Regions from separate parts of the Sporomusa sp. GT1 genome, predicted to be linked through region 3. Evidence: a T-box and tRNA genes for the amino acid it is inferred to sense, from the RefSeq annotation. Region 3 holds a T-box; the other regions hold tRNA genes.
The links. A T-box is a leader RNA that pairs with one kind of tRNA and senses whether it is charged. The one in region 3 lies ahead of GT1_RS02650 (valine--tRNA ligase), so its partner is inferred to be a tRNA-Val.

Region 1: it encodes a tRNA-Val, which carries the amino acid that the T-box ahead of GT1_RS02650 (valine--tRNA ligase) is inferred to sense. The anticodon was not compared.
Region 2: it encodes a tRNA-Val, which carries the amino acid that the T-box ahead of GT1_RS02650 (valine--tRNA ligase) is inferred to sense. The anticodon was not compared.
Region 4: it encodes a tRNA-Val, which carries the amino acid that the T-box ahead of GT1_RS02650 (valine--tRNA ligase) is inferred to sense. The anticodon was not compared.

What each region holds. Positions count from the first base shown of each region.
Region 1 covers NZ_BMBX01000015.1:13,424-19,487, forward strand. Annotated here, with positions in the region: gene GT1_RS15425 (transcription repressor NadR) at 1-211, opposite strand, end outside; gene GT1_RS15430 (PAS domain-containing sensor histidine kinase) at 320-1,966, opposite strand; tRNA gene GT1_RS15435 (tRNA-Val) at 2,075-2,150, opposite strand; tRNA gene GT1_RS15440 (tRNA-Glu) at 2,261-2,335, opposite strand; tRNA gene GT1_RS15445 (tRNA-Asn) at 2,339-2,414, opposite strand; gene GT1_RS15450 (aminopeptidase) at 2,572-3,684, shown strand; gene speE (polyamine aminopropyltransferase) at 3,800-4,648, opposite strand; gene GT1_RS15460 (hypothetical protein) at 4,902-5,066, shown strand; gene GT1_RS15465 (IS66 family insertion sequence element accessory protein TnpB) at 5,290-5,667, shown strand; gene tnpB (IS66 family insertion sequence element accessory protein TnpB) at 5,657-6,013, shown strand.
Region 2 covers NZ_BMBX01000012.1:94,573-100,636, forward strand. Annotated here, with positions in the region: gene purB (adenylosuccinate lyase) at 1-598, shown strand, start outside; gene GT1_RS14185 (adenylosuccinate synthase) at 659-1,942, shown strand; tRNA gene GT1_RS14190 (tRNA-Lys) at 2,063-2,138, shown strand; tRNA gene GT1_RS14195 (tRNA-Glu) at 2,248-2,322, shown strand; tRNA gene GT1_RS14200 (tRNA-Val) at 2,476-2,551, shown strand; gene GT1_RS14205 (OFA family MFS transporter) at 2,911-4,248, shown strand; gene GT1_RS14210 (cache domain-containing protein) at 4,289-4,981, opposite strand; gene GT1_RS14215 (LytTR family DNA-binding domain-containing protein) at 5,004-5,732, opposite strand; gene GT1_RS14220 (histidine kinase) at 5,707-6,064, opposite strand, start outside.
Region 3 covers NZ_BMBX01000001.1:502,735-508,798, forward strand. Annotated here, with positions in the region: gene GT1_RS02645 (folylpolyglutamate synthase/dihydrofolate synthase family protein) at 1-851, opposite strand, end outside; gene GT1_RS02650 (valine--tRNA ligase) at 959-3,613, opposite strand; T-box leader at 3,748-3,967, opposite strand; gene GT1_RS02655 (molybdenum cofactor guanylyltransferase) at 4,012-4,677, opposite strand; gene GT1_RS02660 (ferredoxin family protein) at 4,758-5,744, opposite strand; gene GT1_RS02665 (molybdopterin-dependent oxidoreductase) at 5,771-6,064, opposite strand, start outside.
Region 4 covers NZ_BMBX01000001.1:10,356-16,419, reverse strand. Annotated here, with positions in the region: gene dnaG (DNA primase) at 1-392, shown strand, start outside; gene rpoD (RNA polymerase sigma factor RpoD) at 449-1,555, shown strand; tRNA gene GT1_RS00100 (tRNA-Asn) at 1,617-1,692, shown strand; tRNA gene GT1_RS00095 (tRNA-Ile) at 1,854-1,928, shown strand; tRNA gene GT1_RS00090 (tRNA-Glu) at 1,937-2,011, shown strand; tRNA gene GT1_RS00085 (tRNA-Val) at 2,168-2,243, shown strand; gene GT1_RS00080 (class I SAM-dependent methyltransferase) at 2,395-3,084, shown strand; gene GT1_RS00075 (Nif3-like dinuclear metal center hexameric protein) at 3,075-4,193, shown strand; RNA gene rnpB (RNase P RNA component class A) at 4,298-4,652, shown strand; gene GT1_RS00065 (nitroreductase family protein) at 4,785-5,345, opposite strand; gene GT1_RS00060 (TMEM165/GDT1 family protein) at 5,481-6,064, shown strand, end outside.

The DNA.
Region 1 (6,064 bases), on a different contig from region 3:
TAATAACCGCCGGAGCGGCAGTCGCCGGTAACATAACATAACCCTGAGGAGTAGCGTAGATATCAAGCCCTGCTGCCCGCAAAATGGCGATATCCCCCACAATAACCTGCCGGCTTACTCCTAACTGTCTGGCCAGTATCGTACCGGTTATCGGCTGCCCGCTTGCTTTTAGCAAACCGGCAATTTTTTCACGCCGTTCTTTTGCTTCCATACCAACACCCCCCGCTCCAAACCAACTCTGGTGAAACCGCAGCTCCCCTCCGGCTGCTTTAGCATATATAACTATATTATACACCAAAAATCTAAACTTGGCAGACTGCTAACAGCATATCGCCTCAACAGCTTCATCTTCAACAGCCGCCGGCAAAAACACGGTAAATGTCGTTTTCCCCTGCTCACTAAAAACCTTGATAGTCCCGCCATGATTTTGGATTATGCGATAACATACCGAAAGCCCCAAACCGGAACCAGTTTCTTTGGTAGTAAAGAAGGGAGTTCCCAGTTTTTCGACAACTGCTGCCGCAATGCCTTCACCATTATCCTCCACCGTCACTGCCAGCATATCCTGCTGTCTGCTGACGGCAAGACTGATAATGCCGGCAAACGGCACAGCTTCTATGGCATTTTTCAATAAATTAATAAATACCTGTTTCAACTGCGATATATCCCCAAAAGTCAAACAGTGTCCCTGAGGCAACTGCAATTGCAAGGTAATATTTTTAGTATGCAATTGGCTTTCCATAAGTAAAACTACATTTTCTAATAATTTACAGATATTCACTTCTTCAAACACCGGTTCCTTAAGCGGACGCGCCAGCATTTGAAATTCGCTGATCAGATTATCAATCCGGCCAATTTCAGCAAGCACAATTTCCAGGTGTTCCGGCGTTGGCGGTTTGTCGGTACGGCGGGCCATAAGCTGAATAAAGCCCTTTATGGAGGTAAGCGGGTTCCTGATTTCGTGGGCAATTCCAGCCGCCAATTGGTTAACACATTTCATGCGCTCCAGCCTGAGCTGCTCACGCTCACGCTCATGGCGTTTTGCCTGCCGCCACACACCATATAAGAGGCCAAAGCAAACCAAGAGCAGCAGGAGATTCTCTACATCATCCATGGATTCTCGCAGCACTCTGGCATATACAACATGCAGAGGCACAGCCGTTGCCACCTGCCAGGTGGCATTATTCAAAGCAGTATGTATCAGCAGCTTGTCTACCCCATCCACCATCGAATTAAATTGCACTACACCTTCTCCGTTAAACAGCAGGCCACTTAGCTGATCTTTTAATAAAGAGTTTTCCGGATACAATTCAGCCAGACGCGAATGATAAATAAACTGGCCGCTGGCATCCAGAATGAAGATATACTGACATTCGGCTATATTTCCCTGGAAAAGCGCCATCGACATATCACTAATCGGTACATACGCTACTAATATTGCAATAACCTTATTCTCATTCATGACAGGAACCCGCAAGTTTATATAAGCGTTTTCCAGGCTCTGATGCACGATCCTGCCGGATATCTCTGTCTGCCCTGCCAGTGGTGCAGCAAACGTCTCCACCAGCTTCGGATCGCCGGCCGCCGACGGTACAGAACCGGAGTTGGAGTAATAATCAGCAATTAAGTTACCCTTCGGGTCAAATACAGCAACATTATCTACTCCCAACACTGCGGCGGCTGACAGCAAATCACTGCGAACCCGTTCCACTTCAAGACTGCGTACATTAGGAGAACCGGCTAACACTTTTAGACCTATTAATTTAGTATCAAAATACAAGTTCAAATACTCGGCAACTGTAGCCAGCTGTTCCCGTTCAGTTGCCACTACATTTTGGTATTGATAATTATAATAATTCACAATAAGTCCACACATTATTACTAAAAGTCCTATACCAACAAACAGCATCGCTACGGTATGTTTAGATTTGGAAAGCTGCACCAAATTCCACCACCTTTTTGACATGATTCGCCAAAATTCATACTTTTCCTGCAAGTTACGGCATTGGTGTGCTTTTTCACAAGCAAAAAACAGAAAAGCTTCAGATATATTATGATATCTGAAGCTTTTCTATGGTGGGCGATGACAGGATCGAACTGCCGACATCCTGCTTGTAAGGCAGGCGCTCTCCCGGCTGAGCTAATCGCCCATTTAATTAATTGATCAAGGAATACGCTTCCTCACTTCCGCTCGGAAGTAAGCGACTTACACAGGTTCTCATTTCGCCTATCAGCTCATGAGAACCTGGTTCGCTGCTTATGGTGACCCGTAGGGGATTCGAACCCCTGATACCGCCGTGAAAGGGCGGTGTCTTAACCGCTTGACCAACGGGCCATATGGCTCCTCGAGTAGGACTCGAACCTACGACAAATCGGTTAACAGCCGATTGCTCTACCGACTGAGCTATCGAGGAATTATTATGACATAATGAATTATATACTAGGAAAAATAAAATTGCAAGCACTTACGGCATTTTTTTTATGTAATAGCCCAATAAATGCAAAGGATATTTTTGCTAAAACATCAAATACTGATATAGGATAGTTAACAACCTGTAAGGAGGTCGTATTTTGGATCCAAGAATCAAAACTCTCGCCAAAAACCTGATTGGCTATTCAACCAGCCTTAAGCCTGGCGAAAAAATATTAATTGAAATGTATGACGATGCTCTTCCGCTGGCTAAAGCCCTTGTTGATGAAGCTTACGCCGCCGGCGGCATCCCTTTTCTCGAAATTAAAAACAGTCAGTTACAGCGCGCGCTGCTGATGAGCGCCTCAGCGGAACAACTGAAATTGGCTGCCTCCTGGGAACAGGCCCGGATGAAAGAGATGGATGCTTATATTGCCATCAGAGCCAGTTTTAATATTACCGAAATGGCTGATGTCCCCTCTGCTCAATTGCAAAGCTACCAGCAAAACTGGGTTAAGCCTGTACATCTTGACATCCGCGTTCCCGACACCAAATGGTGCATTTTGCGCTGGCCTAATGCCTCTATGGCACAACTGGCTAACAGCAGCACCGAAGCCTTTGAAGACTTCTATTTCAATGTCTGCAACCTTGACTATGCCAAAATGGCCAAAGCTATGGACCCCTTAATTGAGCTTATGGAAAAAACCGATAAAGTCAAAATTACCGGCCCCGGCACCGACCTCACCTTTTCCATAAAAGGCATTCCGACTGTAAAATGCTCCGGACTCAGAAATATACCGGACGGCGAAGTCTATACCGCGCCTGTCAAAGATTCGGTAAACGGCGTCCTTACCTATAACACGCCGGCAGTATATCAAGGCTTCACCTACGAAAATATCAGCCTGGAATTCCAAAACGGCAAAATCGTCAAGGCTACTGCCAATAACAGCGAAAAAATCAATAAAATATTTGACACCGACGAAGGCTCCCGCTATATTGGCGAATTTGCCCTGGGCGTTAATCCCTATATTGAAACCCCGATGAAAGATACTCTTTTTGATGAAAAAATCAAGGGCAGCTTCCACTTTACTCCCGGCAATGCTTATGACGTTGCCTTTAATGGCAACAAATCAGCCATTCACTGGGATCTTGTCTGCATTCAAAATCCCGAATACGGCGGCGGTGAAATCTACTTTGACGACAAGCTCATCCGTAAAGACGGCCGGTTCGTACTGCCTGCACTGGCAGGGCTAAATCCGGAAAACCTGATGTAGTACATTGCTCCGTAAATTACCAAAAGCGCGATTGCCTCACAACAGCCTGCATGACCGGCAGCTTTCCTTTCCCGCTGTCATTTAGCAGTCATAGTGTGGCATCGCGCTTTTTCCGTTACACGTAAGCTTGCTTCAATAATTCCCGCACAAAGTTCGGCAGGGAAAAGCAGCTTTTTTGTATATCCCGGTTATAGTAGCGGGTATCGGCAATCTCCGGTATCCGGGAGATATCGACTGCAGCCGGGTCATACTGCTTGGAACCGATGGTAAAGCAGTGCAGACCGCTCGGGTAAATCGGAATATTTGCCAGGTATAAGCGCGTAATCGGGAACAGTGAGGAAATATCGGTTTGCAGCCGTTTTATCAGTTCCTGATGATAAAACGGCGACTCTGTCTGCTGTACAAACAGTCCATCTGCTTTCAAGGCCTTATGTACATTCTGGTAGAAGGCATGGGTGAACAGGCCTTCGCCGGGACCAATAGGATCAGAACAATCGACAATGATAACATCGTATTTGTTTTCCACTTCCTGCATGTGCTTAATGCCATCACCAATTGTAAGACGCAGCTTCGGATGGCTTTCATTTAGCGCCACACTGATTTCCGGCAAATACTTTTTACAAACCTCAACCACCGTGCCATCAATCTCTACCATTTCCGCCACCTCGACCGACTGGTGCTTAACCACTTCACGAATCGTACCGCCGTCACCACCGCCGATAACCAGGACAGTCTTAGGGTTAGGATGTACACATAGCGGCACATGGGCAATCATTTCATGGTAGATATACTCATCCACAATAGATGTTTGAAAAACACCGTCTAATACCAGCATCCGGCCGAATTCGTACGAATCGACTACCGCAATTTCCTGAAACTGCGACCGGCCTGTATAAAGTGTTTCTTTTATCCTGACGGTAAACCCCAAGTTTTCGGTTTGATATTCTGTATACCACAACTCCATGGATAGCTTCCTCCTTGCGTTATTTTAACCTTATATCTATTCTACCTTATATAATTTGTTTAAGCATAGATTTTATCATACAAATTATTCTATTTAAAGACAAATTCGTCAAAACAGCCAATAAATTTGAAAAAGTTTTAGCTTATTGTAAAATTTGTACTTTATTTCACAATAATAATGGTGTATAATAAGCCTATCAGGTCCAGTTACCTTTCTACGTTTGGCTTACTATTCGAAGGGAGGGGGTGAGCTTGTGTTCAAGAATCTGGTGTTTTACCTGACGTTGGCAATTGTCAGCCCGCTGTTTTTCGCGTTCTTGCTTTTGCTAATTTTTACCTCGCCGATTTGGTTTTTCATCACGTTGCCCTATCACATCAGTCGACGCACCCAGCCTGAACCTACAATTGCATTAGAGTAAGAAGCCTACAAAGCTCTTTCGTTGTTGATTCGTAAGTAATACGGATAAATGACAAAAGAGCCTTGTTCTTTTATGCGGGGAAATAGGAACATGTACTATACATGGAGAGTAAGCGTCTAAAAAGGCAGTGGATAGAAACTCAGAATTGACTATGGGATAATAACTCTAAACGCAATATGGAGTTTTTAAAGTAAGTCAAAAAACTCCCAAAGGAGGTTTAGAGTTGGATACCCAGGAAGTAAAACGGCAACACCGACTGAACCAGTGGATCGAGATCGTCCGCCAGTGCCGCAGCAGCGGTCAGACGGTTTCCGCTTGGTGTGCTGAAAATAACATTAATCCCAAACGATACTACTATTGGCTGCGGTGTGTGCGTATGGCAGCCTGTGAACGTTTGCCGACGAGTGGAAGCAATGAGTTAAGCATTGTGCCAGTTACACTGTCCGGTTCTCTGCATAAAACAGATTCAGTTGCTCCGGTTATTATCGGAGCGCCTGCACCTCTCGTTCTTCGCATAGGCTCGGCCACATTAGAACTTCGTAATGGCGCATCGCCAGAACTGATTGCCCATACGCTAAAGGCTATCACTCATGTTCGGTGACATTACCCAAGCCAATCAAATCTATATTGCCTGCGGTTACACCGATATGCGAAAATCAATTGACGGCTTGGTATTGCTCATCAAGCAACACTGGGCGCTCAATCCTTTTCAAAACAGCCTGTTTTTGTTCTGCGGTCGCCGGCGTGATCGAATGAAAGCGCTGCTATGGGAAGGTGACGGTTTTGTCCTCTTGTACAAACGCCTGGAAAAAGGCCGTTTCCAATGGCCAAACAGTGCCGAAGCAGTTCGGACCATTACTTCTCAACAACTTCGCTGGCTATTAGAAGGTCTGTGCATGGATCCTCCCAAGGCGGTACAAAAACTTGATACTTCGGCATGGATTTAGACGGAAAAATGCCGTTGAATCCTTATAATTCCTAGGTTTATTACGGTTTCT
Region 2 (6,064 bases), on a different contig from region 3:
ACTTGATAAAATTGCCACTGAGATTAGAAATCTGCAGCGGACTGATATCCGGGAAGCGGAGGAATATTTCCATCCCGGCCAAAAAGGCTCCTCAGCCATGCCGCATAAACGCAATCCAATTACCTGTGAACGTGTCAGTGGTCTGGCACGGGTGGTACGCGGCAATGCGCTGGCTGCTCTGGAGGATATGCCGCTATGGCATGAACGGGATATTTCCCATTCTTCGGTGGAGCGCGTCATTTTGCCTGACAGCACTATTTTAGTGGATTACATGCTGAGAATTCTTACCGATGTTGTAGACCGTCTGCTGGTGTATCCTGATGCCATGCAAGCCAATATTGAAAAAACCGGCGGTTTGATTTTCAGTCAACGGGTGCTTTTAAAGCTTGTTGACAAAGGTGCCGTCAGGGAAGAGGCCTATCGCTGGGTACAGCGGAATGCTATGGCCAGATGGCTGGAAGGCGCCGACTTTAAAAGTAATGTAATTGCCGACCCGGATATTAAACAATATTTATCCCCGGCAGAGATTGAAGAGTGCTTTGAATATTCCCATTATCTCAGACATGTAGATACCATCATGGCCCGGTTTGGCTTATAAAGCAAACCGGTAATTTTAGTTTACCTTATATTTTAACAAGAAAGAGAAAGGATTGATCCTATGTCTTCTGTAGTGGTTATCGGCACCCAATGGGGCGACGAAGGTAAAGGTAAAATTGTTGATTTTCTGGCCGAAAAGGCCGATGTGGTTGTTCGTTACCAGGGAGGTAACAATGCCGGTCATACCGTTGTTGTTAATGGCAATGAGTTTAAGCTGCATTTATTGCCGTCAGGCATATTATATTCCGGTAAAACCTGCGTAGTGGGCAACGGTGTGGTGGTTGACCCGGCGGTTATGCTTAAAGAACTGAAAGGGATGCAGGACAAAGGCATCGATACTTCGGCCCTTAAAGTGTCCAACCGCGCCCATGTAATCATGCCCTATCACCGTCTGCTTGACGAAGTGGAGGAAGAGTCCCGCGGCGACCGAAAAATCGGCACCACTAAGCGGGGAATCGGCCCTTGCTATATGGATAAGAATTCCCGTTCCGGCATCCGCATGGTTGATTTGATGGATGAGGAAGAATTCTGCTCTAAGTTGGAGTATAACCTGGAAGCCAAAAACCATTTGCTGAAAGCGGTTTATGGGGTAGAAGGCTTTGATTATGAAGAAGTAAAAGCAGAGTATCTGGAATATGCCCGTCAACTTAAACCCTATGTGACAGACACTGCTGCTGTGCTGCATCAGGCTATCAAAAACGATAAAAAAGTGCTGTTTGAAGGCGCGCAAGCCACCCTTCTGGATTTAGACCATGGAACTTACCCCTATGTAACCTCTTCACACCCGATTGCCGGCGGTGCCTGCATCGGTGCCGGAGTAGGGCCAACCCAAATTCATAAGGTTATTGGTGTAGTGAAAGCATACACCACCCGTGTTGGTGAAGGTCCCTTCCCGACCGAGCTTAATGATGAAGTTGGTGACACTATCCGGGAACGGGGGCATGAATATGGCACCACTACCGGACGTCCGCGCCGCTGCGGCTGGATGGATGCCTGCGTAGTGCGTTATGCCGGTTATGTGAGTGGAATCGACTATATGGCAATTACCCGTCTGGATATTCTTGATGGCTTAAAGACTCTCAAGATTTGCACCGGTTACAAATATAAAGGCGAACTCCTGAATGAATTCCCTGCCAGCCTTAAGGTGCTTGCCCAGGTTGAGCCGATCTATGAGGAACTGCCAGGCTGGGAGGAGCCGACAAGCCATGTACGAAGCTATGATGAGCTGCCGCTTAATGCCCGCCGTTATATTGAACGCCTGAGCGAGGTTGCCGATATTAAAATCGGGATCGTTTCTGTTGGCCCTGGCCGCGAGCAGACAATTATCCTTGCCGATATGTTTTAAACTATTAACAAAAAGAGATAACCTGCATTGGCGGGTTATCTCTTTTTGACTTTGCGATTTTTCCGGAAAATATTATTGACAAGCCTATATGTATCTTGTATAATTCTATCTTGTGAAGACGACCCACTAGCTCAGTCGGTAGAGCACCTGACTTTTAATCAGGGTGTCGATGGTTCGAGTCCATCGTGGGTCACCATAAGCAGCGAACCGGGTTCTCACGAGCCGATAGGCGAAATGAGAACCCGAGTGAGTCGCTTACTTCTGAGCGGTAGTGAAGAAGAGTATTCCTTGTTAGAATTGTTCATGGCCCGTTGGTCAAGCGGTTAAGACACCGCCCTTTCACGGCGGTATCAAGGGTTCGATTCCCTTACGGGTCACCATAAGCAGCGAACCAGGTTCTCACGAGCCGATAGGCGAAATGAGAACCTGAGTGATAAGCAGAGAGCCAGGTTTTGGAGAGCGAAAGCGATACCAGAACCTGTGCGAATCGCTTAGTTCTGAGCGAAAGCGAAGAACCTCCTTTTGCAAATTATGGGCGATTAGCTCAGCCGGGAGAGCGCCTGCCTTACAAGCAGGATGTCGGCAGTTCGATCCTGTCATCGCCCACCACAAAATAAGCTTTGAGTAGTCTCGAAGCTTATTTTTTTGTTTGGTAAAATATTCGATGCTGAGAAACAATGACACATCGGTTGGTAAATGGGTCATTTCGGCGCGAAGTTTATACCGTTCAGCAGGATAGTGTGGCGGGATTGTTTTGATGGTGGCTATAATAGTAATGTAAAAGAGGTCTCATTTGATAGGGTGGCAGCTTTCACGGCGCCGGAAGCATGTCGCTTAAGTAATGCGAATATTTCGTATATACTCAATTGCCACAAAACCATTTTATTGTAATACCGTCTTTGCTCCGATGTCAGCTGACAAGCAAAAGTTACTATTACCAATGGAACTATGTAAAGGAGAGAAGAACTATGGGAACAGAAAAACAAAATATTCCAAACCGATGGGTGATAGCCATCATGGGTACCTTGCTGCAGGTTGCCCTGGGAACTGTGTATGCCTGGAGCTTTTTCCAAAAGCCAGTTATGGATGCCAACAATTGGACTAACTCCGAAGCAGCTTGGGCATTTAGCCTGGCCATTTTCTCTCTCGGGCTGGCTGCAGCCTGGGGCGGCATTAATCTTCCTAAATTCGGACCGCGCAAGCTTGCCATGACAGGCGGTTTCTTATTCAGTCTCGGCTATCTGATTGCTGCCTATGCGCTTTCCATCAAAAGCCTAGGACTCCTCTATGTCGGGTATGGTGTTATTGGTGGGATTGGTTTGGGTCTTGGTTATGTAACTCCGGTAGCAACTGCTGCCAAGTGGTTTCCTGACAAAAAGGGATTTATTACCGGTATGGTAGTTATGGGCTTTGGTTTTGGCGCCCTCATTATGGCAAAAATTCTGGCTCCCATCTTTATGAGCATGACAGGTGGCAATCTTGTTCTGGTATTTTCTTATGTAGGTACGGTCATGTTCTTCATTACCTTACCGGCAGGTTACTACATGATTAATCCGCCTGCTGGTTTCGTGCCGCCAGGCTATACCCCTCCGGCCACTTCAGCGTCAGCGCAAGCTTCGCAGGATGCAATTACAGCGAGAGAATGTATTATGTCCGGTAAATTTCTGATGATGTGGACCGTTTTCTTCTTTAATATTATTGCAGGTATTATGTTTATCAGTTTCCAATCTCCTTTATTACAGGATCTTCTGAAAAAGACTATGGATCCAGCCACCCTGTCAGACCCGCAGGTGATTGCCGGGTTGGCCGCTGCCGGTGCTACCTTAATTGCCGTTAGCTCCATCTTTAACGGTGTAGGCCGTTTCTTCTGGGGCGGTTTATCCGATAAAATCGGCCGGGTTCAGACATTCCGTCTCATTCTCGGTACACAACTGCTGGTATTTATTGCTTTGCTGTTTGTTAGCAATCCTATTGTCTTTGGTGTACTTGTCTGCTATGTCCTGCTCTGCTATGGCGGCGGATTTGGTTCTATGCCTTCCTTTGTCCTTGATGTATTCGGTCAGAAGCTGATGCCGATTGTTTATGGCACCATTCTTACCGCATGGGGCTGTGGCGGTATCGTTGGTCCGCAAATCGTAGCTTTTCTGAAAGATAATTTTGCTAATCAGGCTGCCCAGTACACCTTCGTGGCGGCAGCGATACTCTTGTTCCTTGGCTTGCTCATTACCTTGGCTCTTAGCAATAAAAAGTTTGAATCAAGCGGAGCTGCCAAAATTGCAGCTACAGAAGAAATAACAGTGAAGTAAGGTAAGATATAGGATTATAAGATTAAAAAACGCCACGCAATCAGCGTGGCGTTTTTCCATGTTTAGAGTTTTTCTTCCAACAGAGCACAGGACGATTGTCAAAGCCGATTGACCAGGTATCCAACGGGATAAAGCAGGTGCCAGCCAATGCGAACAGCAAGGCAATTCGAGCAGATAATACTGCAATCGATGTAAAGCTGTGTCTAAGCTGGTCTGCCAATTTTTTCGAGACGCCGATGTAGAACATGCCAATAATGTTGCCGGAATCATCTTTAAGCGGGGCGTAGCAAGTCTGGTAGTTTTCGCCGACAACTTCCGCTTCTCCAATATAGAGATTGCCATTGGTAAGCACTGTCTCGGTAACATAGTCGGCAGCAACTGTACCGGTTGCTCTGGTGCCGTCCCGCATGATATTGGTAGCCACACGGGTATTATTTAAAAATATCGTAACCGTATCATCTGTTAAGCGGGCAATCTTGTCTACCAGCTCGGTATTGTCATTAATGCGATACTGTCCTTTGTATAATTCGCCATTTCTCACCTGCCAGGAACCGGGAAGCATATAATCGGTAATTTCCAGTGCGGTGGCAAGATCTGATTTGGATTTTTCGGCCATCGCTGTTTCAATCTGAATTTGCATATCTCTGATAATGAGAATGCTTGCCACTAAACAGACCAATAAAGCTATTCCTACAGCAAACACTGTAAGTTTAGCTTTCAGACCTAATCCCACGGCTAAACCTCCTTGCCACTATCTATTTAAGCCCAAGCGCTGTCCTAAAGGCTTTTACCCGGTTGCGGCTGACAGGCACTTCCTGTTTAGAGAAATCATTCATACGTAATAGATAGGAACCGTGAAACCAAGGGGTAATTTCCAGTATTTCATCTAAGTTAATTACATATTGACGGTGGATGCGGAAAAAGTTAGTTTCAGTCAAGAGGTTATCAAATTCCTGTAATGTTAACATTGTTGAGAACTCGTTAGTATGGGTGCGTACATAAACGTTTTTGTCTTTGACATAAATAAAAACAATATCCTTTTTATTTAGCGGCACAATTTTATCACCAGATACGACACAGACTTTTGCTGTCAGTGTCCCTTTTTCCGGAGGAGCTTTTGCAGACAGATTGCGGATTTTGGCTAATGCCTTGGCGAGTTTTTCTTGTGTAACAGGTTTGGTAATATAGGCGACAGCCGGGGTATTAAAGGCTTCGACAGCATGTTCAGGATAGGCGGTAATGAAGACTATATAGGGGGGATTCTGGAGGATGCTTAGCTTTTGCGCCATTTCCATACCAGACATACCGGGCATATTGATATCCAAAAACACCAATTGGGGCTTTCTGTCCAAAATATAAACAAGCGCATCTATGCAACTGGTAAACTTTTTACATACTTCAACATCATTCTGCTGGCTTAGCAGAAATTCAATTTCATCGCAAATAGGCAGTTCATCATCAACAATCACAGCTTTTGTTTTCATGATACACTCCTTTCTCCTGAACGGTTGATATTTGAGGCACGAAAGGAATACACAGTCTGGCTTCGGTACCAAACGGCGGCTGGGAAGTTATTGTCAGGCCATATTTTGACCCGTAGAGACTGGTTAAACGTTTATTGACATTGTTTATACCGACGCCTTCAGAATGACCGTCCTGGATTTGCTCTAACTTTTGTGCTGGAATACCAATGCCATTATCTGTAACAGAAACAATTAGCGTATCTTCTTCAATATAGGCTTCCATTGCCAGCAGGCAATGGCCTAGTTTGGGAAAGAGTCCGTGGTTTAAAGCGTTTTCTACTAACGGTTGCAGT
Region 3 (6,064 bases):
GCCTGTGGCGTAATGCGGGTATCATTAGCTCCCAAAATCAACGCAGTGGTAACTGCCACAGCGCTGTTTTCCACCTGATGACAGCCAATAAGATTAAGCTCAGCCTCTATTTTGCCAAATTTGCCAGCCTCAATAGCTACCTGCTGTCTGCTATTTGCCAGGCCCTTAAACTCGCCGGTAAAATGCTCATCTTTAACATAAACTTTAGCACCTTTTTCTGCTGCCGTCTGCTTAATGAAGGCCAGCGCCTCACCTTTAGCGGCAGTCACAACCGGCACACCGTCTTTTATGATACCGGCCTTATGGCGGGCGACATCGGCAATCGTCGAGCCGCAACGGTCAGTATGCTCCAGGGTGACATTGGTAATAACTGAAATTTCGGGAATAATTACATTGGTTGAATCCAAGAGGCCGCCCAGTCCCACTTCAATAACCGCATATTCGACACCTGCTGCCGCAAAATAGTAAAAAGCGGCGGCAGTAAGTACTTCAAACTCAGTCGGCTGTTCAAAACCTTCTGTCAGCATTTGTTCAACAAAGGTGCTCGTATAAGTAAGCGCTTGAGCAAAGGCTTCCCTGGTAATTTCCTGTCCATTGATTTTCATCCGTTCAGGATAGTCGGTAAGATGCGGCGACGTGTACATACCGGTTTTTATCCCGCTGGCCGACAGCATGGCTGCCAGCATGGCGGTTGTGGAACCTTTGCCGTTTGTACCGGTAACATGGATGGTTTTAAAGCGGCGCTGGGGCTGTTGCATGAGTTCCAGGAGCCGCTCAATCCGGTCCATTCCCAGATTAATGCCGAATTTACTCAGGTTTTCGAGGTAGGCTAACGTTTCTTCATAAGTCATATGCTGCACCTCCATATTAATATAAGGGTACTAGTAGTCCACCAAGCCCAAATCCGCAGTGTTCTATTCATCCTACGTCTTTAGACTTGGCAGACTACAGGCACTTGCTACAATTGGGCTAAATAGGCCAGGCGCTCTTTAATGGCTGCCTGTTTTTCCAGATACTCAGTTTGTTTGGTCTTTTCTTTCTCAATAACCTCTGCAGGAGCTTTGGCGGTAAAGGCAGGGTTATCAAGTTTGCCGGCAATACGGGAAAGTTCTTTGTCCAGACTGACCATTTCTTTGTTTAGCCGGGCTGTTTCTTTCTCAACATCAATCAGTCCCTTAAGCGGCAGGTAAATCTCCACGCCATTTGCCACTGCGGTCATAGCGTTCTCCGGTGTGGCGGCATCAATGGCAAGAATTGTCACCGGCTCGGCGGCAGCCAATATTCTGATATAGTCACTATTGGCTTCAAGCCGGGTTTTAAGCTCAGCAGCGGCAATCTTTAAAATAACCTCACTCTTTTTCCCCGGTGGCACATTGACTTCGGCCCGCATATTGCGCACCGCTTTAATTACTTCCATCAAAATACCCATAAGCTGCTCATCCTGAGGGTAAGACAGTTTTGTGTCTTCCACCGGCCAGCTATTGGTCATAATACTAAGCCCCTGGTGCGGCAGGCTCTGCCAGATGGCTTCGGTGATAAAGGGCATAAAGGGATGAAGCAGGGTTAGCGTATTACCTAATATATAACTGAGAACATACTGGGCCACTTTGCGGCTTTCAGCATCTTCCTTATTATAAAGACGGCCTTTGGCCAACTCAATATACCAGTCACAGAACTCGTCCCAGATGAACTCATATACCATGCGGGCAGCTTCCCCCAGCTCAAACCTTTCCAGATTGCGGGTAACATCCGCCACCGTCTGGTTATAACGGCTCAAAATCCATTTGTCGGCAAGGGTAAAGGCTTTGGCATCTGGTACAAATGCCGGGTCAAAGCCTTCCAGGTTCATCAGCACAAACCGCGAAGCATTCCAAATCTTGTTGGCAAAGTTCCGGCTGGACTCTACCCGTTCCCAGTAAAAACGCATATCATTACCAGGCGTGTTGCCGGTTACCAGCATAAAGCGCAAGGTATCGGCACCGTATTTATCTATCACGTCTAACGGGTCAATACCGTTACCGAGCGATTTACTCATCTTCCGTCCCTGACTATCACGTACCAGACCATGAATAAAGACATGCCGGAAAGGAATATCCTCCTGAAACTTCAGTCCCATCATGATCATTCTGGCAACCCAGAAGAAAATAATATCATAGCCTGTCACCAGTACACTGGTCGGATAAAATTGTTTTAACTCGGCGGTATTTTCCGGCCAGCCCATGGTGGAAAACGGCCATAACGCCGAACTAAACCAAGTATCCAGCACATCGGGGTCTTGTTCAACACTGCCGCCACACTTGGGGCAGGCGGTAATGTCATCCCGGGATACGGTAACTTCGCCACAATCACAATACCAGGCCGGAATCCGGTGACCCCACCAAATCTGACGGGAAATACACCAGTCCCTGATGTTCTCCAGCCAATTGGTGTAAGTTTTAGTAAAACGCTCAGGTACAAATTGAATGCTGCCTGAAGTTACCGCCTCAATCGCCGGTTTGGCCAGCGGCTCCATCTTGACAAACCACTGTTTCGATACCAGCGGCTCAACAATTGTGCTGCAGCGCTGGCAATGGCCGACAGCGTGATTGTGTTCGTCAATTTTTACAAGATAGTCCTGAGCTTTGAGGTCCTCAACAAGCGCCTTACGGCATTCATAGCGGTCCATGCCGGCATATTTACCGGTATCTGCGGCCATGGTGCCGTCAGGATTCATAACAATAATTTCGGGAAGCTTGTGCCTTAGTCCCATGTCAAAGTCATTGGGATCATGCGCCGGCGTCACCTTTACCGCACCTGTACCAAAGGAAGGGTCAACATATTCATCAGCCACAATTGGCAGACGACGGCCTACCAGCGGCAGCACCAGATATTTCCCCAGCAAATGTTTATACCTGGCATCCTCAGGATGCACAGCCACTCCGCTGTCTCCCAGGATGGTTTCCGGCCGGGTAGTGGCAACAGTTACATACTCGCCGTCAGCACCTTCTACCGAATAACGGACATGATACAAATTACCCGGCTGCTCCTCATGCTCTACCTCAATATCACTAAGTGCCGTATTACAGCGCGGGCACCAGTTGGTGATACGGTTACCCTGGTAAATAAGCCCTTGCTCATACAAGCTGACAAATACTTCACGGACGGCCTCTGAGCAGCCCTCATCCATGGTAAAGCGCTCACGCTGCCAATCACAGGAAGCACCCAAACGCTTGAGTTGATTGATGATGCGGCTGCCGTACTGGGCTTTCCAGTCCCATACCCTGTCAATAAAGGTTTCGCGCCCTAAATCATAGCGGGTTTTCCCCTCCTGGGCCAGCATTTCTTCCACCTTTATCTGGGTGGCAATCCCTGCGTGGTCGGTACCCGGCATCCACAGCGTATCATACCCCTGCAGCCGCTTAAACCGGATAAGAATATCCTGCAAGGTGTTATCCAGGGCATGGCCCATATGTAATTGTCCGGTAACATTGGGCGGCGGAATAACAATGCTGAAAGGCTGTTTATTTGGATCTGTTTTGGCATGAAATAAGTTATTTTCTTCCCAGAATGCATACCATTTGGCCTCAACGGCCTGTGGGTCATAAACGGTTGGAATATTGTTCTTCTGTTCCATATGTCCTCCTTGAATATATGTTTGCGCATAAACTGGCGTCAGAGTTATTGCTGCTATAATTTAAACAAGAAAAAACCGCTGAGGCGCGCAAAAATTATAATTTTTGTTAGAATAAAAAAATTCTTTTCATCCACTATAAGGACGAAAAGAATTAACTTCCGCGGTACCACCTTGATTTTCGGCCAAAACCGAACACTTGCTCTGCCGTAACGGGGCAATCGGCCACGCCTACTAAATCGGTTCAGCGGGGCGGCTCCTGGATGACCTTCAGCTTGCACACAGAGAAACCTTCCAGCCTCGGGTTCCCTCTCTAAAACAGGCGCATCAGCCTACTTTTCCATTCTTCGCCGTTATTGTATGTAATTGGTTTTTATTATACCTGTTTAAAGTAAACCATGTCAAGATTTGAGGTTATCACGCGACTGCACAAGGTAACGCTCAGCTGCTGTTAAATCTTCCACTGTATTCACATTTAAGAAATAATGATCCAGGATATTCAGCCCAGTCATCTCAGGTTGCTCAACATAGGCGATATTTACATCTTGAAAAAAAGATTGAACACAGCAATGATCTTTATGAAGATGAAGCTCAATAGCCGCTATGCACTGCTTTGAATATATTGCGTGCAAAGGCTCTACACTTTCCCCGTTATGCGGAATAAGAATATCTTCCCCTGCTAACCGGTTCATCATATAGTGGATAAAGGCTTTTTCGATAAAAGGCATGTCACAGGCAAAAACAAATATATAAGGTGTAGGTGAACTAATCAGCCCTGCATGGATGCCGCCTAACGGGCCTTTATCTTTGACAATGTCACCAATCATGTTACACCCTAAATAAGAGTATTCCTCCGGATGATTGGTAATAATCACCGGTTTCTGCTGGAAAATGTCGGCCACTTTCCCGGCAACAATTTCGATTAACGGCCTGCCGCCCAGTCTTACAAAAGATTTATTTCTCCCCATTCGCCGGCTTTTCCCTCCAGACAATATGAATGGAGTAATAGTATGTTGCCAGCCAGGGTTTTCTTTGATTTTACTCAATAGAACCAAACTCCATCTCATAAATAGGGATTATGAATAATTATAATAAATGGTAGTATTTATGTCAAGATTGCGCTCATAGAAATAAAAGCAGCATATAATTAGGAAGAAAAAATTCTGGACTTCTGCATACAGTCGCTGCAAACGCCCGCGTTGCCCACCGGCTGATATTTCCGGCCGCAATCTTGGCAGACCGGCATGTTAAACAGCCCTACAATAGTCTCGGCTAACAAGCTTGCCGGCAATAGCGAGATTGCTCCCTGAGGACAAAGCACAGCACAAACACCGCAGTTTTTACACCTAGCCGGGTTATGCCTAATTTTGAAGATACCCTCCTTAGAAGCAGTAGCAATCGCACCCGCACTGCACACTTTGGCACACAGGCCGCAGGTATTGCATTTTTTCCCGACAGCAAGTTTTTTAAAAGTTGTCTGATTGTATAGCTCACTTTGATGCAACTGAGCAATACCACTCTTGCTAAATAAATCTCGGCGCGGAATTGGCCGCATTTCTTCGGCAGTCGCAAAGGCAATGTCCCTAATTGTCGAAACAGACGATTCCCAAAGCTTGGCGAAAAATTCACGGCGTGAAACCGCTTTTGGCGCCAAGCCGTCAAATTTTTGTTTGGCATTCACAATCCTTGGCGTACCGGAGCCCATAAGCCGGTTAGCTTCCGCTACCGTCCTTACGAGATGCTCGGCAATCTCATCACAGCACTGCCTGCATTCCTCCTGGTAGATTGCAACTTCCCGCCTGCCATCCTCAGCCGAAAATACAAGCGCCAAGAGCAAGGTCGGATCTAAAAAGCCCAAGCAAGGCCACAAACTGTCAGGTTGACAGCGTTGGCAGATTAGTCTTATGGGCTCCTGACTGGTGAATAGTTGCTGTACAGCTTCTACAGAATAACTGACTCCGCCGATTGCCTCAGCCGGACAGACGGCAAGACAGAGGCCGCAATTGGTACAATGGTTTCCTATTTCCAATGTCTCATTAATGCATTTAGCCGGGCAACTATCCCTGCAATCAGTACATTTTACCCTGGCAAAACGTTTATTTACACACTTTTGCGCATCAATTACAACCTTCATTTTACCTAGTGCCTTTCTTTTAAAAACTATACCGGCTCGAAATCCACAAAAACATCATAGAAAGCGAGACCCTTATAGCCTGTGCCTATATCCCCCATATCTGTCGGCAGACCTGCGTTTAAGGCGTTAAGGCTGCTATCTTTTCCCGGTCGCCAGCCTTGGTGGCAAACTAATACATCTGGCGGTATATCCTGGGAAATACAAGCTTTGAGAGTTATTGCCCCCATGCTATTGTATACTCTTATCTGCTGTCCATTTACTAAGCCTTTCTGCGCCGCCGTCTCGGGATTGATGAATACCATTTGTTCCGACGCTTTAGG
Region 4 (6,064 bases), 490 kb from region 3:
ATGATTTATCACTGGTTCCTTATGTATTTGCAAAAATTTTTCCACAAGAATTTCAAGGTGTTTTGCAACAAGAGATAATTAATTTGATATTTAATGCGTATAATATGGAAAAAAATATTACACAGGCAGAACTAAATACAGTTGTGAATAGCTTAAGTGAAAAAGCCAATAACGAATTTTCACATATTATGTTAATGGAAATACAGTTTGAGGATGTAGTCAAATTAGTAGATGATTGTATAAAAACCATTAGGTTAGCTCATTTAACAACATTGTACGAACAACACCGGCTGATGGCCGACGAATTAGAACGCATGGGGGATAGTAGCTTTCTGCAGGAACTGGCGGAAAGTCAGCGAATTAAACATGAAATTAGCAAATTGCATCACTAATAAGCAGGTATGGATAAATCAACTACTGTCGATTGCCACGGGAAGGGGGGAAAACTATGGCCGATAAGAAAAATACTTCAGGCGAGCATGTCAATGAGCTATTGCATAAAGGAAAAAAACGCGGTGTGTTAACATATGCCGAAATTATGGATACTATGCAGACCGATGATATGAGTCCTGATGAAATTGATGATATGTATGAAATCTTTAGCAATAAAGGTATTGAAATTGTTGATGATGCCCCGGACAGTGAATTGATTGAAGGCCCTGACATGGCTGAGATTGAATCCACAGCCGAAGAAGTAGATATAGATCTCACCATTCCTGAAGGCATTAACATCGATGACCCTGTTCGTATGTACCTTAAGGAAATTGGCCGGGTACCGCTCTTAACCGCTGATGAAGAAGTGAAACTGGCAAAGCGTATGGAGCAAGGAGACGAGGAGGCCAAACGCCGGCTTGCAGAAGCTAATTTACGACTGGTTGTAAGTATTGCCAAGCGGTATGTTGGCAGGGGGATGCTGTTCCTTGATCTTATTCAAGAAGGTAATTTGGGACTAATTAAGGCTGTAGAAAAATTCGACTACAACAAGGGATATAAATTTAGCACATATGCTACCTGGTGGATACGCCAGGCCATAACCAGAGCTATTGCCGACCAGGCTCGTACTATCCGTATTCCAGTGCACATGGTGGAAACCATCAACAAGCTCATTCGCGTGTCACGCCAGCTGCTGCAAGAACTTGGGCGTGAACCATCGCCGGAAGAAGTTGCCAAAGCTATGGATGTTAGTGTCGAGCGGGTACGGGAAATTATGAAAATCGCGCAGGAACCTGTATCATTGGAAACGCCTATTGGTGAAGAAGAAGATTCTCATTTAGGCGACTTTATTGAAGACCAGGACGCGCCTGCTCCTGCTGAAGCAGCATCATTTATGTTGCTTAAGGAACAGCTGGAGGAAGTGCTTGAAACACTTACTCCGCGTGAAGAGAAAGTGCTGCGTCTCAGATTTGGCCTGGATGATGGCCGGGCTCGTACTCTCGAAGAAGTGGGGCAGTATTTTGGCGTTACCCGTGAACGGATTCGCCAGATAGAAGCTAAAGCACTGAGGAAACTTCGTCATCCAAGCCGCAGTAAGAAATTAAAAGACTTCCTTGAATAAATTTGCTAAACTACTTGACGTAATAAATACATTATCTTATAATAATTAACGTTGGCGATATTCCTCGATAGCTCAGTTGGTAGAGCAATCGGCTGTTAACCGATCGGTCGTAGGTTCGAGTCCTACTCGAGGAGCCATAAGCAGATAAGCAGAGAGCCAGATTTCTAGGAGCGACAGCGACGCGGAAATCTGTGCGAATCGCTTAGTTCCAAGCGGTAGCGCGGAACATCCTATCCTATACGTTTCTAACTATGTTTCCAAACAGGCTTTCTTCGGAAAACCTGTTTTAATCTCTCTAGGGCCTATAGCTCAGCGGTAGAGCAGCCGGCTCATAACCGGCTGGTCCCTGGTTCGATCCCAGGTGGGCCCACCATTTGTTCTGGCCCGTTGGTCAAGCGGTTAAGACACCGCCCTTTCACGGCGGTATCAAGGGTTCGATTCCCTTACGGGTCACCATAAGCAGCGAACCAGGTTCTCACGAGCCGATAGGCGACATGAGAACCTGAGTGATAAGCAGAGAGCCAGGTTTTGGAGAGCGAAAGCGATACCAGAACCTGTGCGAATTGCTTAGTTCTGAGCGGTAGCGCAGAACATCCTTTATTCTAATTACCCGGGCGATTAGCTCAGCCGGGAGAGCGCCTGCCTTACAAGCAGGATGTCGGCAGTTCGATCCTGTCATCGCCCACCATAAAAACCTGCGAAGTTAAGCTCGCAGGTTTTTTGTTTAGTCTAATAGAATGATTTTGCGCGTCAGCGATTTTTCTTACTATATAGGAGGAAAGGATTTTTTAGCCACCAGGCGAAATAATAACAAGGACAAACCGACAGGAGGATACACAATGAAATTGGGCGAACGATTAAAAACCATTGCAGACATGGTTCCTGCCGGAGCAACTATGGCCGATATCGGTACAGATCATGCTTATTTGCCAATATATCTTGTTACCAGGAATGTTATTTCCCGCGCTATTGCCGGAGATATCCATTATGGCCCCTATCTATCGGCGAAAAACGCGGTGGAATCCCGGCAATTGGCAGAACAGGTTTCCGTACGGCAGGGGAATGGCCTTGAGGTACTTAGCCCCGGTGAAGCCGACGTCGCTGTGATTGCCGGCATGGGTGGGGCAAATATTATTGACATTTTGACATCCCGGCCAGAGGTGACGATAAGCATTAAACGCCTTATTTTACAACCCATGATTGCTGCCGCACTTGTTAGAGAATGGTTATGTATTAACAATTGGCACATCGTTGATGAACAATTGGTGGAAGAGGATGGGCGGTTATATCAGATCATTGCGGCAGAACAAGGAATAAGCCGGCAAGTGGAGCCGGTATTATATGAAATTGGACCGCTGCTCTGGCATACAAGGCATCCGCTGTTGAAACAGCATATCGAAGAATTGATCAGTCATTTGCGTGGCGTACTTTCGGCAATGGCCGGCAGTACGGAAGCCGTTAATTCTGTAAAATACAGAGAGTTTAATGGAAAACTGAAAGAATTGGAGGACAAGCTTGCATGTCTGTAAAATGCCGTGATATTATTGCCGGGCTTGAGCAGTTAGCTCCTGGTTATTTGGCAGAGGATTGGGATAATGTTGGTCTGTTGGTTGGCAGTCCGGAACAGACTATACATAAAGTCAGTGTAGCTTTGGATGTAGATATGGCGGTTATTAGTGAAGCAATCGCGGCAGGCGCTGACATGATTGTTGCCCATCACCCGCTAATATTTAAAAAAATTTCGCAGCTTCGCACCGATTTGCCATTAGGAAGTATGTTGTCCACTTTAATTAAACATGGAATCGCCGTATATACCGCCCATACCAATCTTGACAGTGCGCCCGGGGGAGTGAATGATGTACTGGCCCGGAAACTCAATCTGCTGGCTATTGCGCCGCTGACGACGGTTTATCAGGAGCCGCTGCACAAGCTGGCAGTTTTTGTTCCTGCCTCCCATGTCGAACAGGTGCGCATGGCTATGACTGAAGCTGGTGCGGGGCATATTGGGAATTACAGCCATTGCACTTTTCAGACTCAGGGGATCGGCACATTTTTACCGCTTGCCGGGACTGCGCCATTTATCGGTGAACAGGGCAAGCTTGAATTTGTTGAGGAATACCGGCTGGAAACCATTGTCACAAAATCGCGGCGCTCTGAGGTGATTGCTGCCATGCTGGCGGCCCATCCTTATGAAGAAGTTGCTTACGATGAATATGTACTTAAAAATAGCGGCCTTCGTCACGGTTTGGGACGTGTTGGCCGCCTGACAGAGTCAATGCCTTTGGCAGAATTTATACAGAAGGTAAAGACGGCGTTAGCTGTTGAAGCAATTAAAGTGGCAGGTCCGGCCGATGCTGTAATTAACACTGTGGCGGTATGCGGTGGCAGCGGGGCCAGTTTGATTGAAGCCGCAAGTAAGGCGGGAGCCGATGTCCTGGTGACCGGCGATGTAAAATATCATGATGCCCAGCAGGCAATTGCTGAGGGGATGGTTATTATAGATGCCGGTCATTTTGCTACCGAACAACCGGTGGTGGAAAGTGTGGTCAGGTATTTAACCCTGTGTGCCGGCAAAAAAAACTGGAATGTACAAATTATGGCTAGTAATGTACAGCAGGATGTATTTAGATCCTATTAATACAGCTGTGTCTTGACCGGAGTAACTCTTGTTTTAGTACTGCTTAGTTCTTATTGATTTAGTGTTGAACAAGTGATATAATAAATATCCGGTTGATTAACCTCTGAGTACGAAAGATGATCGCGGGTGCTTGATTGCACTCGAGGAAAGTCCGAGCTCCTTAGGGCAGGGTGCTGGATAACGTCCAGCGAGGGCGACCTCAGGGAAAGTGCCACAGAAATGCAGACCGCCTAACCTTGGTTAGGTAAGGATGGAACGGTGCGGTAAGAGCGCACCAGCAGTCAGGTGACTGACTGGCTAGGTAAACCCCACCTGGAGCAAGACCGAATAGGGAAGGGATGAAGCTGCCCGCTGAGCCTTCCGGGTTGTGTCGCTTGAGCTGTCAGGCAACTGCCGGCCCAGATAAATGATCATCACCGCTAACGCGGAACAGAACTCGGCTTATTGACTACTCAGACAAGCATAAAGAAAACACGGCTTGCGCCGAGCCTTTGGCGAAAGCACAAGCCGATGTTGCCCTTATCCAGGTGAAAGTTATACTTTCTATCATGATAAAAAAACCCCGCAGGCATTTTGGCTGCGGGTTTTGTATTATTTCCAGAATAAAATTTCCGGAGCTTTTTTAGGTACTGCCGGCGGTTTGACCTCCGGATAACCTACGATGATCGGGGCTACCGCTTCATATTCCGCCGGGACGCCGAGTTCTTCCTTGATTTCAGCCAGACTTAAAAATCTCTGGGCAAAGCCAATCCAACAGGTGCCAAGGTTTTGGCTGTGTGCTGCCAGCATAAAGTTTTGTGCGGCTAAACAGCAATCCACAGTACCATTTGGAGATCCAGGCTTGGCAAAGATAATTACCAGTGACTGGGCATTGTAAAAAATATTGAAATCAGGGTTTTCAAATGCTGCTTTATACTTGTTGAGCTGCGGAAATTTATCCAGCGATGCCAGGAGAAGTTGCTTGGTGCGGTCGGAATATTCTTTGAGCAGGGCGGCATTTTGAATTACAGCATAGGCCCAAGGCTGGGAATTCATAGCGCTGGGGGCCTGTACGGCAGCGTCGAGCAGTTTTTCAATTGTTGCTTTATCTACCTGGGCGCTGGTATAACTTCGTACTGAGCGGCGGCTATTAATGGCTTCCAATAGCTCCATGTAATCACATCCTTTTCCACCGATTATAGCAATAGCATAACTGAATCAAATTCAAATGTAAAGTTTTGGGGTTGAAAACTTATTGTATTTTGGTCATACTAGTAGATGAGTTAACCTTGTTAAGGAGGAATCTTTTTGACAGCATTTATTACATCACTTACCTTTGTTATACTTGCTGAAATGGGGGATAAGACACAATTGCTGGGCATGGCGTTTGCCACTCGTTATCCGTGGCCTACCGTTTTGGCCGGTGTTTTCGTAGCCACCGTTCTTAATCATCTCTTTGCTGTAGTTGTTGGTAGTTACATAACGCTATTCATGCCGTTACAATATGTGCAGATTGCTGCTGCGGCATCATTTATTATTTTTGGCTTGTGGACAATCCGGGGAGATGAACTTAACGGTGAAGATAAAGAGACTAACCGCAGCCCCTTTTGGACAGTCACTATCGCTTTTTTTATTGCAGAAATGGGAGACAAAACCCAGTTGGCCACCGTCGCACTGGCAGCTCAGTTTGCCAATCAAATCATACCTGTTTGGCTGGGAACCACAGTCGGCATGATGATTGCCAATGCCATCGGTATAGTTATTGGTGTAGTGCTAGGCAAGAAGATTCCTGAGCGATTAGTAAAATGGGTTGCCGCTAGTATCTTTATTTTCTTTGGTGTAGCCGGCTTATATGAATATTTACCGCGCCACATAGTAACGACACCTGTTAT